One region of the Cronobacter sp. 153480017-3 genome, then DNA from elsewhere that is predicted to be linked to it. Evidence: predicted binding sites of a transcription regulator. Region 1 holds the regulator's gene; the other holds the start of a gene.
What was found. The regulator CRP, encoded in region 1, controls carbon source genes, mostly activating them, when cyclic AMP is high. The targets are predictions, from matches to a motif close to ATGTGANNNNNNTCACAT.

Region 1 (7,319 bases):
CGGCTGCCTGATGGCGGAGATTGACGCCAGCTTCCCGCTGACGGCAGGCGTGATTGTGTCCGCGCCGTTTATGCTCGAACACTGCTGCAACCATATGGAAAAAGGCTTTTCACGCTTTTATCAGTTCTATCTGCTGAACCTGCTGAAAGCCAACGCCACCCGCAAGCTGAAGGCCTGGCCCGGCACGCTGCCGATTGAACTCGCCCAGCTTAAGCGCCTGCGCCGCATCCGCGATTTCGATGATTTGATCACGTCGAAAATTCACGGCTTTAGCGATGCCGTCGATTACTATCGCCAGTGCAGCGCGATGCCGCGCCTCGCCAGCATCACCCGTCCGACGCTGATTATCCACGCCAAAGACGACCCGTTTATGGATCATCACGTGATCCCCGACACCACCACGCTGCCTGCTAATATTGAATATCAACTGACAGAGCATGGCGGTCACGTGGGCTTTGTCGGCGGCACGCTGCGTCAGCCCAAAATGTGGCTGGAACAGCGCATTCCTGACTGGTTAACGTCTTATCTGGACCGATAAATGATCATTCCCTGGCAAGAGATCGCGCCCGACACCCTGGAGCGCCTGATTGAAGCCTTCGTCTTGCGCGAAGGCACCGATTATGGTGAACATGAACGCTCGCTTGAGCAAAAGGTCGCCGACGTGCGGCGTCAGTTGCAAAGTGGCGAAGCCGTTCTGGTGTGGTCTGAGCTGCACGAAACGGTCAATATCATGCCGCGTTCGCAGTTTCGCGGTTAACGTTGCCAGGCGGAGCCTTGCCCCGCCGCTTCAGGGAGTTGTCTCGCTATGTCTGCCAAACATCCGGTTATCGCCGTCACAGGCTCCAGCGGCGCGGGAACCACCACCACCAGCCTCGCGTTTCGTAAAATTTTCGCCCAGCTGAATCTCCGTGCCGCCGAAGTGGAAGGCGACAGCTTTCACCGCTACACGCGCCCGGAAATGGACATGGCTATTCGCAAAGCGCGCGATCTTGGCCGCCATATCAGTTACTTCGGCCCGGAGGCGAACGATTTCGGCCTGCTGGAGCAAACCTTTGTGGAGTACGGGCTGACCGGCAAAGGACAGTCGCGTAAATATCTGCACACCTATGACGAAGCGGTGCCGTGGAATCAGGTGCCCGGCACGTTTACGCCGTGGCAGCCGCTGCCGGAGCCGACGGACGTGCTGTTTTACGAAGGGCTGCACGGTGGCGTGGTGACGCCGCAGCATGACGTGGCGAAGCATGTCGATCTGCTGGTGGGCGTGGTGCCTATCGTCAACCTGGAGTGGATACAGAAGCTCATCCGCGATACCAGCGAGCGCGGCCACTCGCGCGAGGCGGTGATGGATTCCGTGGTGCGCTCGATGGAAGATTACATTAACTACATCACGCCGCAGTTCTCACGCACCCATATTAACTTCCAGCGCGTGCCGACGGTGGACACCTCCAATCCGTTCGCCGCGAAAGGCATTCCGTCGCTTGATGAAAGCTTCGTGGTCATTCACTTCCGCAATCTGGATAACATCGATTATCCGTGGCTTTTGGCGATGCTGCAGGGCTCGTTTATCTCACATATCAATACGCTGGTGGTGCCGGGCGGGAAGATGGGGCTCGCGATGGAGCTTATTATGCTGCCGCTGGTGCAGCGGCTGATGGAAGGAAAACAGATAGCGTGACGGCGATGCCCGGTGGCGCTGCGCCTGCCGGGCCGTCCGTCATCTCATGACGCTTCAATCACTTCATACGAATGGGTGATATTGACCCCTTTGCCGAGCATCAGCGCCACTGAGCAATACTTCTCTGCCGACAGATCCACCGCGCGCGACACTGCCGCGTCTTTCAGGGCTTTGCCCGTCACCACAAAATGCAGATTGATATGCGTAAACAGACGCGGCGCTTCTTCGCGACGCTCTGACGTCAGCTTCACTTCGCAGTCGGTCACGTCGTGACGACCTTTTTGCAGAATAGAGACAACATCAATCGCGCTGCAGCCACCTGCGGCCATCAAAACCATTTCCATCGGGCTCGGCGCTTTGTCGCCAGAGTTGCCGTCCATCAGGATCTGATGCCCGGAGGCGGACTCGCCCAGGAAGGTTAACCCTTCCACCCATTTCACTCGTGCATGCATGTTAATCACTCCAGGCTATTCATTTTTCTGACAGATTACGCGCGCGCGACGTCAGAGGCAATGGAAGGGCGACCTGCGTCAAGCTGAAACGAGACAACAGGAGACACCTGAGAAAAGCTATGCTAAAACAGTCTGGATGCAGCGGCGATACATTGATGTTACGCATGTATGCAGAGGAGAAGATAATTTATCGGCTGCGACGTCCACGGACAGCCAACTTCCCAGGACTCGGGAAGATGATGAATGCAAAGCCAGACAGGGGTTACGCGCCCTGTCTTTGGAGCCAGTTTAAAACAGAGGATAACCGCGCATGGTGCTTGGCAAACCGCAAACAGACCCGACTCTTGAATGGTTCTTGTCACATTGCCACATTCATAAGTATCCATCTAAGAGCACGCTGATTCACCAGGGTGAAAAAGCGGAGACGCTGTATTACATCGTTAAAGGCTCAGTGGCAGTGCTGATCAAAGATGAAGAGGGCAAGGAGATGATCCTCTCGTACCTGAATCAGGGTGACTTCATCGGCGAACTGGGTTTGTTCGAGGAAGGTCAGGAACGCAGCGCCTGGGTTCGCGCTAAAACTGCCTGTGAAGTGGCTGAAATCTCCTACAAAAAATTCCGTCAGCTGATCCAGGTTAACCCGGATATTCTGATGCGTCTCTCCTCGCAGATGGCTCGCCGCCTGCAAGTTACCTCTGAGAAAGTGGGCAACCTCGCCTTCCTCGACGTGACTGGCCGCATCGCGCAGACCCTGCTGAATCTGGCGAAACAGCCGGACGCGATGACCCATCCGGACGGGATGCAGATCAAAATCACGCGTCAGGAAATCGGCCAGATCGTCGGCTGCTCCCGCGAAACCGTTGGCCGCATTCTGAAAATGCTCGAAGATCAAAACTTGATATCCGCCCACGGCAAAACCATCGTGGTTTACGGAACCCGCTAAAAAAGCAAAAAACGGCGTGTCGCTTCGGTAACACGCCGTTTTTGTATCTATACTTCTCCCCTATGTGGCGTCGTCTTATCTATCACCCTGAAATTAATTACGCTTTACGGCAAACGCTCATCTTAAGCCTGCCGGTGGCGGTCGGGTTGATGCTGGGCCATCTTCAACAAGGGTTGCTGTTCTCGCTCGTTCCCGCCTGCTGCAACATTGCCGGTCTCGATACCCCGCACAAACGCTTTTTTAAACGCTTGATCATCGGCGCATCGCTGTTTGCGCTGAGCAGTCTGGCGGTGCAGCTGTTGCTGCTGCAGTCTGTGCCGCTGCCGCTCATTCTGCTGATGCTGGCGCTGCTGCTTGGCGTGACGGCGGAAATCAGCCCGCTGCATGCGCGTCTGTTGCCCGCCTCGCTCATCGCGGCCATCTTTACGTTAAGCCTCGCCGGCAATATGCCCATCTGGCAGCCTATGCTGCTCTATGTGCTCGGCACGCTCTGGTATGGCGCGTTTAACGGTTTCTGGTTCTGGCTGTGGCGCGAGCAGCCGCTGCGTGAATCGTTAAGCCTGATTTATAAAAGCCTCGCCGACTACTGCGAAGCCAAATACAGCCTGCTGACGCGCCACACCGAGCCGGAACAGGCGCTGCCGCCGCTGCTGGTGCATCAGCAAAAAGTGGTGGATCAAATAAGCCAGTGCTATCAGCAGTTGCAGATGCTTTCCGCCACTAAGCAGAACGGTTACAAGCGCCTGCTGCGCACGTTTCAGGTGGCGCTGGATCTCCAGGAGCACATCTCGGTGTCGCTGCATCAGCCCGGCGAAGTGCAAAAACTGGTGGAGCGCAGCCACGCCGAAGCGGTGTTGCGCTGGACGGCGCAGACCGTCGCCACGCGGCTGCGCACGCTCTCTGACGACATTCTCTACCACCGCTATTCGCACCGCTTCTCGATGGATAAGCAGGTCGAGGCGCTGGCGAAAATCGCCCGCCAGCACCCGGATAACCCGGTTGGCCAGTTCTGCGAATACCATTTCAGCCGCATCGCACGCGTGCTGCGCACCCAGCGCCCGCTCTACGCCCGTGACCTGATGGACAGCGGTAAGCGCCGCCTGCCGCTGCTGCGGGCGCTGAAAAGCTATTTGTCGCTGAAATCCGCCGCGCTGCGCACCGCCGCGCGTCTGGGCGTGATGCTGGCGGCGGCGGGGTTGTTAGGGAGCGCCTTCCAGTTGCCGAAGCCGTACTGGATCCTGATGACGGTGCTGTTCGTCACCCAAAACGGCTATGGCGCGACGCGCGTGCGTATCCTGCACCGGGCGGGCGGCACGCTGGCGGGGCTGATTATCGCGGGCATCACGCTGCACCTGAAAGTGCCGCAGGGCTATACCCTGCTCGGCATGCTGCTAGTGACGTTAATCAGTTATCTGATAATCCGGCGACACTACGGCTGGGCGATGATTGGCTTTACCGTCACGGCGGTCTATTCGCTGCAAATCCTGACGCTCAACGGCGAGCAGTACATCGTGGCGCGCCTGATAGACACCCTGTCCGGCTGTCTTATCGCGTTCGGCGGCATGGTCTGGCTCTGGCCCCAGTGGCAAAGCGGCCTGCTGCGCCAGAACGCGCATGACGCGCTGGAGGCAGACCAGGAGGCGCTGCGCCTGATCCTGAGCGGCGACCCGCAACCCGGCCCGCTCGCCTGGCAGCGTATGCAGGTCAACCAGGCGCATAACGCGCTCTATAACTCGCTCAATCAGGCTATGCAGGAGCCCGGCTTTAACAGCCGTTATCTGGAGGATATGCGCCTGTGGGTGACGCACAGCCAGTTTATTGTCGAGCACATCAACGCGATAACGACGATGGCGCGCGAGCAAACCGCGCTGCCGCCAGAAACCGCAGCGCGCTACTTACAGGCGTGTGAGATTGCGCTACAGCGCTGCCAGCAGCGGCTTGAGCATGACGCGCCGGGCGATACGCAAAACGAGGCGGTACTGGAGGGCGAAGACGTCTTACCGGAAGGGGCACCGGGCGTGATGGAACATCATCTGCTGCGCATTCTCGATCACCTGCGCACCATGCATACCATCTCTTCCGTGGCGTGGCGTCAGCGCCCGCATCACGGGATCTGGCTCAGACGACGCCTGAGCCAGTCACCATGATTAGCCGTTGACCACGCGCGCGACGGCGCGCGCAAAGCGGGCCATGCCTTCGTCGATATCCGCGCGCTCCACCAGCAACGACGGCGCAAGACGCAGCACGTCCGGCCCGGCGTTCAGCACCATCACCCCTTCCGCCGCCGCGGCGTAGAGGAGATCGCGCGCGCGTCCGTGGAAGGCGGGCGTCAGCTCGGCACCGATCAGCAGGCCCATACCGCGAATATCGCTGAATAAGCCGTACTGCTCGCCAATCTGCGCCAGATGCTGTACGAACTGCTCGCGTTTATGCGCTACGCCGCCCAGCACCTCCGGAGTGTTGATGATATCAAACGCTTCGCCCGCCACCGCGCAGGCGAGCGGATTACCGCCGTAAGTGGAGCCGTGCGAGCCGACGTGAAACGCCGAGGCGATATCATGAGTGGTGAGCATCGCGCTAACCGGGAAGCCGCCGCCGAGCGCTTTGGCGCTGGTCAGGATGTCGGGCGTTACGCCGTAATGCATATAAGCAAACAGCTTGCCGCTGCGGCCCATGCCGCACTGCACTTCATCGAACACCAGCAGCACCTGATGCGCATCACACAGCTCGCGCAGGCCGTGCAGGAAGGCCGGCGTCGCGGCGGTCACACCGCCCTCGCCCTGCACCGGCTCGACCACGACCGCGCAGGTGTGGTCGTCCATCACCGCTTTGACCGCATCAAGATCGTTAAACGGCACATGAATGATATCAGCCGGTTTCGGGCCGAAACCGTCGGAGTATTTCGCCTGGCCGCCCACGGAGACGGTAAACAGCGAACGTCCGTGAAAGGCGTTATAAAACGCGATGATTTTGGTTTTGTATGGGCTGTGGCGGGTGATGGCGTAGTGGCGGGCGAGCTTGAACGCGGTTTCGTTGGCTTCGGTGCCGGAATTCATAAACACCACGCGCTCGGCGAAGGTGGCGTCCACCAGCTTCTGGCCCAGGCGCAGCGCAGGCTCGTTGGTAAAGACGTTGCTGGTATGCCAGAGCGTTTCGCCCTGCGCTTTCAGCGCCTCTACCAGCCGCGGGTGGCAGTGCCCGAGCGCCGTTACCGCGATACCGCCCGCGAAATCGACATACTCTTTGCCCTGCTGATCCCACACGCGGCTGCCCTTGCCTTTCACCGGGATAAATTCAGCCGGTGCATAAATCGGCAGGATCACGTCATCAAAGGTGGCGCGCGTAATTGCTGTTTTTTCAGTTGCCATTTCATGCCCATCCAGTAAATGTGCCATCGCACATGAAAAGATAAGCACAAAATATGAATAAAAAATCACTAAAAGGCAATAAAAATTCAGCGCAAAAGGAAGTTCGCCAGTAGCTGATGGCCCTGCTCGCTGAGAATGCTTTCCGGGTGGAACTGCACGCCTTCCAGCGCAAGGTGGCGGTGACGAATACCCATGATCTCGCCCGCGTCCGTCCAGGCGGTTATCTCAAACTCCGCAGGCAGCGTGGCGCGGTCGATAATCAGCGAGTGATAGCGAGTCACGGTCAGCGGGTTGTTGAGCCCCGCAAACACGCCGCTGTTGGTGTGCGAAATTACCGAGGTCTTGCCGTGCATAACCTTTTCGGCTCGCACCACGGCCGCGCCGAAGGCCTGTCCGATGGCCTGATGCCCGAGGCAAACGCCGAGGATCGGCAGGCGACCGGCAAAACGCCGGATCGCCGCCAGTGAAATACCGGCTTCATTCGGCGTACAGGGGCCGGGAGAGATCACGAGGCGCGCCGGGGCGAGCGCCTCGATATCGTCGCACGTCAGTTCATCGTTGCGCCTGACCACCACCTCCGCGCCCAGCTCGCTGAAATACTGAAACAGGTTCCAGGTGAAAGAATCGTAGTTGTCGATAAGCAGTAACATGGCGGCTCCGGAAAAAAGAACCGCGTCAGTTTACTCGCTTTCCCGCGCTTCGCTCACTACGCTTGCGAAGATTTTCTCAAGCGGTGCCAGATCGCCCATCGCGCCCGCCTGGTTGGCGGCGCGCCACGCCTCAACCTCCACGCCGCGCCAGTCAAGGCTGTAGCCCGCATGCAGCGCCAGCTGTTCGAAGAACACACGCTGAGCGCGGCCCGTGCCGATGCGAAACGGATG
Region 2 (7,319 bases), on a different contig from region 1:
CAAACGTTTAACTCCACGCGCAAAAAACGGCAAAATTTTAAGGCAAACGATTATCCAGCCTTAGGACGGGGATTTTCAACAGAACTTTAAGCCTTTTGGCAAAAAGTTGCGCTGGCTGATGAATAATTCAGCGCAGGCTGCGCAAACGATATCGTTGATGCGCAAAATAGGGCCTTCAGAGGAAGGCCATAACGATTAGCTGCCGGGGATTGCCAGCGGGCCGCCTTTTTCGATAGCGCGCTGCCAGGCCGGGCGAGCCTGAAGATTAGTCAGCCAGGCACGTAGCTGGCGGAACTCGCCGGAATCGCTGCGCGCCAGCAGGGCGATCACCGGGAAGCTCATCTGAATATCCGCCATGCTGAACGTCTGTCCGGCAAACCACGGATGCTGCGTCAGGTGATCTTCCATAAAGCGGGTGTGGGTGGCGAGCTGCTTATTAAGCCAGGCTTTCTGAACGCCCTGCCCGAGCGCTTTGCCGAGGGTGCGAAGCCCGAACGGAACGGGCTTTTTCCCGAGACTGCCAAACACCAGCTTCATCAACAGCAGCGGCATCAGGGAGCCTTCGGCGTAATGCAGCCAGATACGGTACTGGATTTTCTCCTCCGCACTCTGCGGCTTCAGGCGTTGTTCAGTGTCATAGGTCTCCTGGAGATATTCCAGAATCGCGCCGGATTCGATAATTTTCTGGCCGTTATCCTCCAGCACCGGCGACTTACCGAGCGGATGCACTTTCTTAAGCGCAGGTGGCGCAAGCATAGTGGGCTCGCGCTGGTAGCGCACCAGTTCATAAGGCTTACCAAGCTCTTCAAGCGCAAAAAGAATGCGCTGCGAGCGGGAGTTATTCAGATGGTGGACCGTCAGCATGGCGTTTTCCTTTCGCTTTTCATTGCATTAACTATAGAGAATCCACCGGCGGCGCACCGAATTTGTTTGCGCGCCGCTTATTCGTCCTCCAGCAGACGTGCCCCGCTGCCCTGCGCGCCCAGACGGTCTTCGGGGTTACGCAGCGGGCAATCGCGGTGCGACAGGCAACCACAGCCAATGCAGCCATCCAGATCGTCACGCAGCGCGGTCAGCGTTTTAATACGCCGGTCCAGCTCCTCGCGCCACTGCGTGGAGAGCTGCTTCCAGGCCTTCGGGCTCAGGTTATGCCCTTCAGGCAGCACGCCGATAGCCTCGCCAATCGTCGCCAGCGGAATGCCGATACGCTGGGCGATTTTAATGATCGCCACCTGACGCAGCACGTCGCGCCGGTAACGCCGCTGGTTGCCGCTGTTGCGGGTGCTTTTAATCAACCCTTTGCTTTCATAGAAGTGCAGCGCGGAGACGGCAACACCGCTGCGCTTCGCGACTTCGCCCGGCGTCAGCAGCGATTTGATTCTGGGTGCTTTCTTTTCCATCGGGGGCTTTACCTCAAGTTAACTTGAGGAATTATACTCGCCGACCAGAAGAACGGCTAACCCAAAACAGAGGAAGAGGACGGCTTATGTCACATCAGGAAATTATCCACGCACTGACGCAATGGATTGATGAGCATATTGACCAGCCACTGAATATCGATGTGGTGGCAAAGAAGTCGGGCTATTCGAAATGGTATTTACAGCGGATGTTTCGCACTGTCATGCATCAGACGCTGGGTGAGTATATTCGCAAGCGGCGTTTGCAACTGGCGGCGCAGGAGTTGCGTACGACCCGGCGACCGATTTTTGATATTGCGATGGATTATGGCTATGTGTCGCAACAGACGTTTTCGCGGATATTCCGCCGTCAGTTCGACCGCACGCCGAGCGATTATCGTCAGAGCGCCTGACGATTAACGGCGCAGTTCTGCCAGCCCGGCATCGCCCGGGCGTCATCCTGTTGCAGCCAGGCGACAAACTCCTGACGCGGTAGCGCTTTTGAGAAATGCCACCCCTGACAATATTGCACTCCACGCTTTAACAGCCAGCCCACCTGTTCGGCGGTTTCCACGCCCTCGGCGATAATTTTCAGCCGCAGGCTCTGGGCCATATCGATAATATGCTCTGCAATCAGATGGCTGGTGCTATTGGTGGTTAAGGTATCGATAAACGACTTATCAATTTTCAGAATATCGACGTTCAGCGAATAGAGATTATGAAGGTTGGAATATCCGGTGCCGAAATCGTCAATCGCAATCTCAAACCCTGACTGGCGAAACGCCTGAATAACCGGGGTGGTGCGCGGCACGTCAATAAAGCCCCGCTCAGTCACTTCAATCTTGATTTGCTGCGCGCGTACGCCGTGCTGGTTATTTTTCCCTTCGATTAACGCTATCAGGCGCGACGAATGGAAATCGGATGCCGAAAGGTTAATAGAAATATAAATCTGCGGGTGGGTCGCCAGGAAATGGCCTAAGTCATTAAATAACTCTTCCACCACATAATCCGTAACCTGCGCGATCATCCCGGTTTTTTCGGCCAGCGGGATAAACTCCGCCGGGCTCATCACCTGACCGTTGTAGCCGGGCCAGCGCAGCAGCGCTTCCGCACCGACGCACATGCCGTGCTTGATATCCATAATCGGCTGGTAATGCAGGCGCAGCGCGCGTTTATGCAACGCGCGCTGAAGCTGGCGGCTCGGCGAGTTAAAACGGTGACGGGTGCGCGAGCCGAGAAAAACCAGCAAACCGCCCATGATAAGTCCAAGGGGCAGCATGACCGACATCTGATGCCGCCACGCCTGCCAGAACCAGGCGTCGCTGGTGGAAACGGCGACGGCAATCGGGCGCTTACCAGAAAGCACTATCGACCAGAAACGGCCATCTTTCTGGAAATCCGTATTCTGTGAACGCGCAAAAGGCGCGAGCGCACGGGCGTCGGCTTTGTCACTTACCGAAAAAAACTCCCGGGTGACGGTGTCATACACGCCATAAGTGATAGTGTCATCATTAGATAATATTTCGCTAAAGGAGAGCGGGTTAACCACCGCGACATAATTCCCTTTACGCAAATAAACCATTTTGTGACCGGAAAAGAATGGCGTGTCACGATAATAATAAATGGCGATATCCGGCGAGCGCGTGTAATTCGCAGGCGAGAGAATAAAAGGCTGATCGAACAGAGGGGAACATAATAGTTCATCACCCTGGGCGTAAATGAGATCTTCGATATAAATTTGCCCGCGTGAAATATCCAGCATATTACGCTGATGCGCAGAGGAGCATATTTCGCCCTGATATTTTTCGGCTTCATTACGGGCTTCATCGACATGGCTTAATACCAGCTCGGTACGGTTGAGGACCAGTTGTGCGAAGGTATCCAGGTGCGCCCGCGTCTCGTTGACCGCGCGATGATGGGCGACCCAAAGCGCAAGCATCACAGGCAGTAGGACCACCATGATTATGCCTGAGATTCGCAACGCCTGACGTCGTGCCCTGAAATTCATTATGGCCTCATATCCCTGCTTTCTGTGTCACATTAATCGCCTGATGAGACACATCGCAAACAGGTGTTTACGTTGCATCAATCAGCACGCATTGGCAATAGCCATTTCCAGTTATCCATCCAATATTTCACGCGAAACATTAAAATTTGCCATAAGGAAAATAGGGAATGGCTATTTAATTTTTCTTAAGTGAAATATCCGCGTTGATAACCGTGCTAAAAATTCATCAACCACTTCAGAAAGCGTTTTAAGTTAAATTAATCAAAGCTGCCGAAAAAATGTACGGGCGGCGTTTTTTTTGTGTCGAAATGAAAATTTATGCATTAGTAAAATCCGTTGTGGGATTTTTTCACTGCTTTCTTTTCGACCATTTTTTATTGCGAACGGTTGCCGGCGATCTCATGGATCGTGCGCTTTTTTTCACCAAAGCGCGCCCGCCAGACTGGCGAATAAAACAACAAATGTGATACAGTTCACACTTAGTGTGCAAGTTTACATGCTTGCCGTCACGTTAAATTTTAGCGCCGCGCCAGGCCTGCCGCGTTCCGGCCACCGCGCGGCAGAACGCTTTTTGAGGACTGGTTTCATGGCTACGCTTACCGCCAGCATGGTACTGATGCGCTGGCAACTTCTGGGTGCGGTTTTAATGTTTCTTGCCAGCACGCTTAATATTCAGTTTCGCAAATCCGACTACCAGGCGCTGGCGGTGATCAGCAGCGGGCTGGGTATCGCCGCGTCCTGCGTCTTCGCGACGGGCCTGCTCGGCGTCAGCATCGACTTCCACGCCATCTGGCACAATATGAAAGACGTAATGGTGGAAGTGATGAGCCACACGCCGCCAGAATGGCCGATGGTCGTGACCTGATAACCTCACCGTCTTTCATTTAAGCCCCTGCATCAGGGGCTTTTTTATTTTCTGCCAGGCCCTTACATACAACCGGCGCAACTGGTACAGCGCCAGTCCGCTTTATTGATAGCCCGCCAGAAGGCGCGGTAATAACGCTCCTCCAGCGGAATATGGTTATCGAAAAACCAGTCGGTCAGCCACTCGACGTTCTCGACAATCCACTCCTCTTCTTCCAGCCCGTCGGCGAACGTTTCGTCCTCGGGATCGATAATCGAGTAGATCCCCCAGGTGTTCATCGCCTTATCCTGCCAGTGTTGCGGCAACGTCACCGGGCGTTCTTCAAACGTAATAATCCAGTGACCGTGGCAGAGCAGATTGCCGTTACGGCTCCAGGCGGCGGTAAACGGATTCGGTTCCTGTGTCATCGCTTGCATTCCCTGTGTGAAATTCACCTGCGGGCGGCAACTGGCGGGCTCGTCAATAAACGCCGTCGCACAGGAAGGAATCGCAGAGCATGGCACTTCACCCCCACCGGGAAAATGCTAACTAAGGAGTATCCCGGGGTTATCTTTGGCTTTTTTTAATTTTTAAATCAGCAAGTTAATCAGCGATAACCAGACGATTTCTCCCCTGTTGCTTACCGGCGTACAACATTTTGTCAGCGCGATTGAGCGCTTTTTCAAACTCTTCATCTTTGCCGAAAGCGCTGATCGCAAGCGTCGCGGTGACTTCTCGCGGATTTTTATCCGTCTGGCCAACCCACTCCTGAATGCGCGTCAGCAGCCGCTCCGCCACACGTCTGGCATCTGCCAGTGATGTATCCGGCATCATTACCAGAAACTCTTCACCGCCCCAGCGCGCCACGATGTCGCTTTCGCGCACGTTGTCGGTAATCGCCCGCGCGATGCGCTGCAAAATCATGTCGCCATAGCTGTGACCGCAACTGTCATTAATGGCCTTGAAATGATCGATATCCAGCAGCAACAGCGTTACGTTATGACTGCCCACCTGTTTATCGAGCAGCGAAACCTGATGCATAAAGTGACGCCGGGTATAGAGGTTCGTCAGGCTGTCGCGGCTCGCCGTATTAAAGAGATCGAATTTCATCGTGTGGGTGAATTCGACCGAACGTAGCGTGGTGTACGTTAACAGCCCAATCGCCATCACGGCATTCGCAATGCCGATGCCGTTCAGCACTGACGGGCTTAACCCGGACGCCGTACCGGTGTGATGTCGCAGCGCGTAACCCACCGTGCCAAGCACCGCGATCGCGGCCAGGAACAGCGCGCGCCGCACCGGCACCTGCTGAAAGCTGAACGACACGATGGGGATCAGCGAAAAAACAAACAGGTAAAAATTACTCTCCCAGCCCAGCAACGCCGTAGTGGCAACGGCATGCGCCAGAATTTCCACGCTCATCAGCGTACCGACATACAGATACCGGTAATGCTCTATTTCATTCAGGCAGTGGATATAAACCATCACGCTGAAAATATTAAAAATGGCGAGCGTCGGAATACTCATCGACAGAAACAGGAAAATCAGCCCGACATGAATCAGCAACGCCAGCCAGACGATCGGAATAATGTGTTGCCAGTACTGGTCGGTCGCCTGGCTAAGGAGTTGGTCGCGATCTCTTTCTGACATGGGCTAACCTGCACTGTGGGGCATCATCCCTGCCGAAAACGTACGGAACGTATGAAGACTTCATGCAACCTATATCGGCATTCCGGCGGCGAGATTTAGCGCCGCATCGCGGAAAAGCGTCATGCCCTTCATTTGTCGGCGGTTTAATCGTGCCAGCAGAGAAAAATGGGGTGCCGTTAATCGTCAGTAAGAGGTGCATTGTGCTTAACGATACAAACAACTGTGCCTGGCGGGAATCGGCCCGAAGCACTCAACAGCCTCAGCCGAAAACCATAAAGAAAAAGCCCTGCCGGAGCAGAGCTTTTCAACACTTTCTGAAGAGAGGCCTTCCGTGCAGAACGCCGCGCTATCAGAACGGGATATCGTCGTCGAAATCCATCGGCGGTTCGTTAGAAGGCGCTGGCGCCTGCTGCTGCGGACGGGACTGTGCGCCGCCGCTGAACTGCGCGCCGCCACCCTGCTGCTGCGGCTGCTGAGGCTGACCCCAACCGCCCTGCTGCTGACCGCCGCCCATGTTGCCGCCTGCGCCGCCGCCCTGACGGCTGCCCAGCATCTGCATGGTGCCACCGACATTCACCACAACTTCGGTAGAGTAGCGATCCTGACCGCTCTGATCCTGCCACTTACGGGTGCGCAGCTGGCCTTCGATGTACACCTGCGAGCCTTTACGCAGATATTCGCCCGCCACTTCCGCCAGTTTCCCGTACAGCACGACGCTGTGCCATTCGGTCACTTCTTTCATCTCACCGGTCTGCTTGTCGCGCCAGGATTCGGAAGTTGCCAGGCGCAGGTTCGCCACGGCCCCGCCGTTCGGCATGTAGCGTACTTCCGGGTCCTGCCCCAGATTACCGACGAGAATCACCTTGTTTACGCCTCTGCTGGCCATGATCGTGTCTCCTGAAAACATTTCTTAATAGTGTAAACATTCCATTCTACCACGTCAGCCTTCAATGTTGATAGCTGCGAGACGGCTTCAGGAAATGTTCACACAGTATACACAGTTGCAACTAAATACTGGATATCCATTCAGGTTAAATTGTGTCATAATTAACCGTTTCTGGCCACCGGTTGTCCTTCAAACACCCAGGCATTAGCGTTCAAATCCAGGAAAGGTGAATGGATAAGATAGAAGTTCGGGGCGCCCGCACCCACAATCTCAAAAATATCAATCTCGTCATTCCGCGCGACAAACTGATCGTCGTGACCGGGCTGTCGGGTTCCGGCAAATCTTCGCTGGCTTTCGACACGCTCTACGCTGAAGGGCAGCGCCGTTATGTCGAGTCGCTTTCCGCCTACGCGCGTCAGTTCCTTTCGCTGATGGAAAAGCCGGATGTCGATCATATCGAAGGGCTGTCGCCTGCTATTTCCATCGAGCAGAAATCGACGTCTCATAACCCGCGTTCTACCGTGGGGACTATCA

Region 2: a site for CRP is predicted at 3,867-3,884, ahead of ACUW6V_RS10395 (YjcB family protein). Genes of this name have one in related genera too.

Annotation. Positions count from the first base shown of each region.
Region 1 is NZ_JBSEYN010000004.1:45,735-53,053, forward strand. It holds gene ACUW6V_RS11010 (hydrolase) at 1-538, shown strand, start outside; gene ACUW6V_RS11015 (YheU family protein) at 539-757, shown strand; gene ACUW6V_RS11020 (phosphoribulokinase) at 806-1,675, shown strand; gene ACUW6V_RS11025 (OsmC family protein) at 1,720-2,127, opposite strand; gene crp (cAMP-activated global transcriptional regulator CRP) at 2,438-3,070, shown strand; gene ACUW6V_RS11035 (YccS/YhfK family putative transporter) at 3,133-5,217, shown strand; gene argD (bifunctional acetylornithine/succinyldiaminopimelate transaminase) at 5,218-6,438, opposite strand; gene ACUW6V_RS11045 (aminodeoxychorismate synthase component II) at 6,525-7,088, opposite strand; gene ACUW6V_RS11050 (putative adenosine monophosphate-protein transferase Fic) at 7,119-7,319, opposite strand, start outside.
Region 2 is NZ_JBSEYN010000003.1:537,977-545,295, forward strand. It holds gene ACUW6V_RS10375 (glutathione S-transferase family protein) at 196-864, opposite strand; gene soxR (redox-sensitive transcriptional activator SoxR) at 942-1,400, opposite strand; gene soxS (superoxide response transcriptional regulator SoxS) at 1,487-1,810, shown strand; gene ACUW6V_RS10390 (EAL domain-containing protein) at 1,798-3,405, opposite strand; gene ACUW6V_RS10395 (YjcB family protein) at 3,992-4,270, shown strand; gene ACUW6V_RS10400 (hypothetical protein) at 4,333-4,677, opposite strand; gene ACUW6V_RS10405 (GGDEF domain-containing protein) at 4,853-5,899, opposite strand; gene ssb1 (single-stranded DNA-binding protein SSB1) at 6,249-6,785, opposite strand; gene uvrA (excinuclease ABC subunit UvrA) at 7,016-7,319, shown strand, end outside.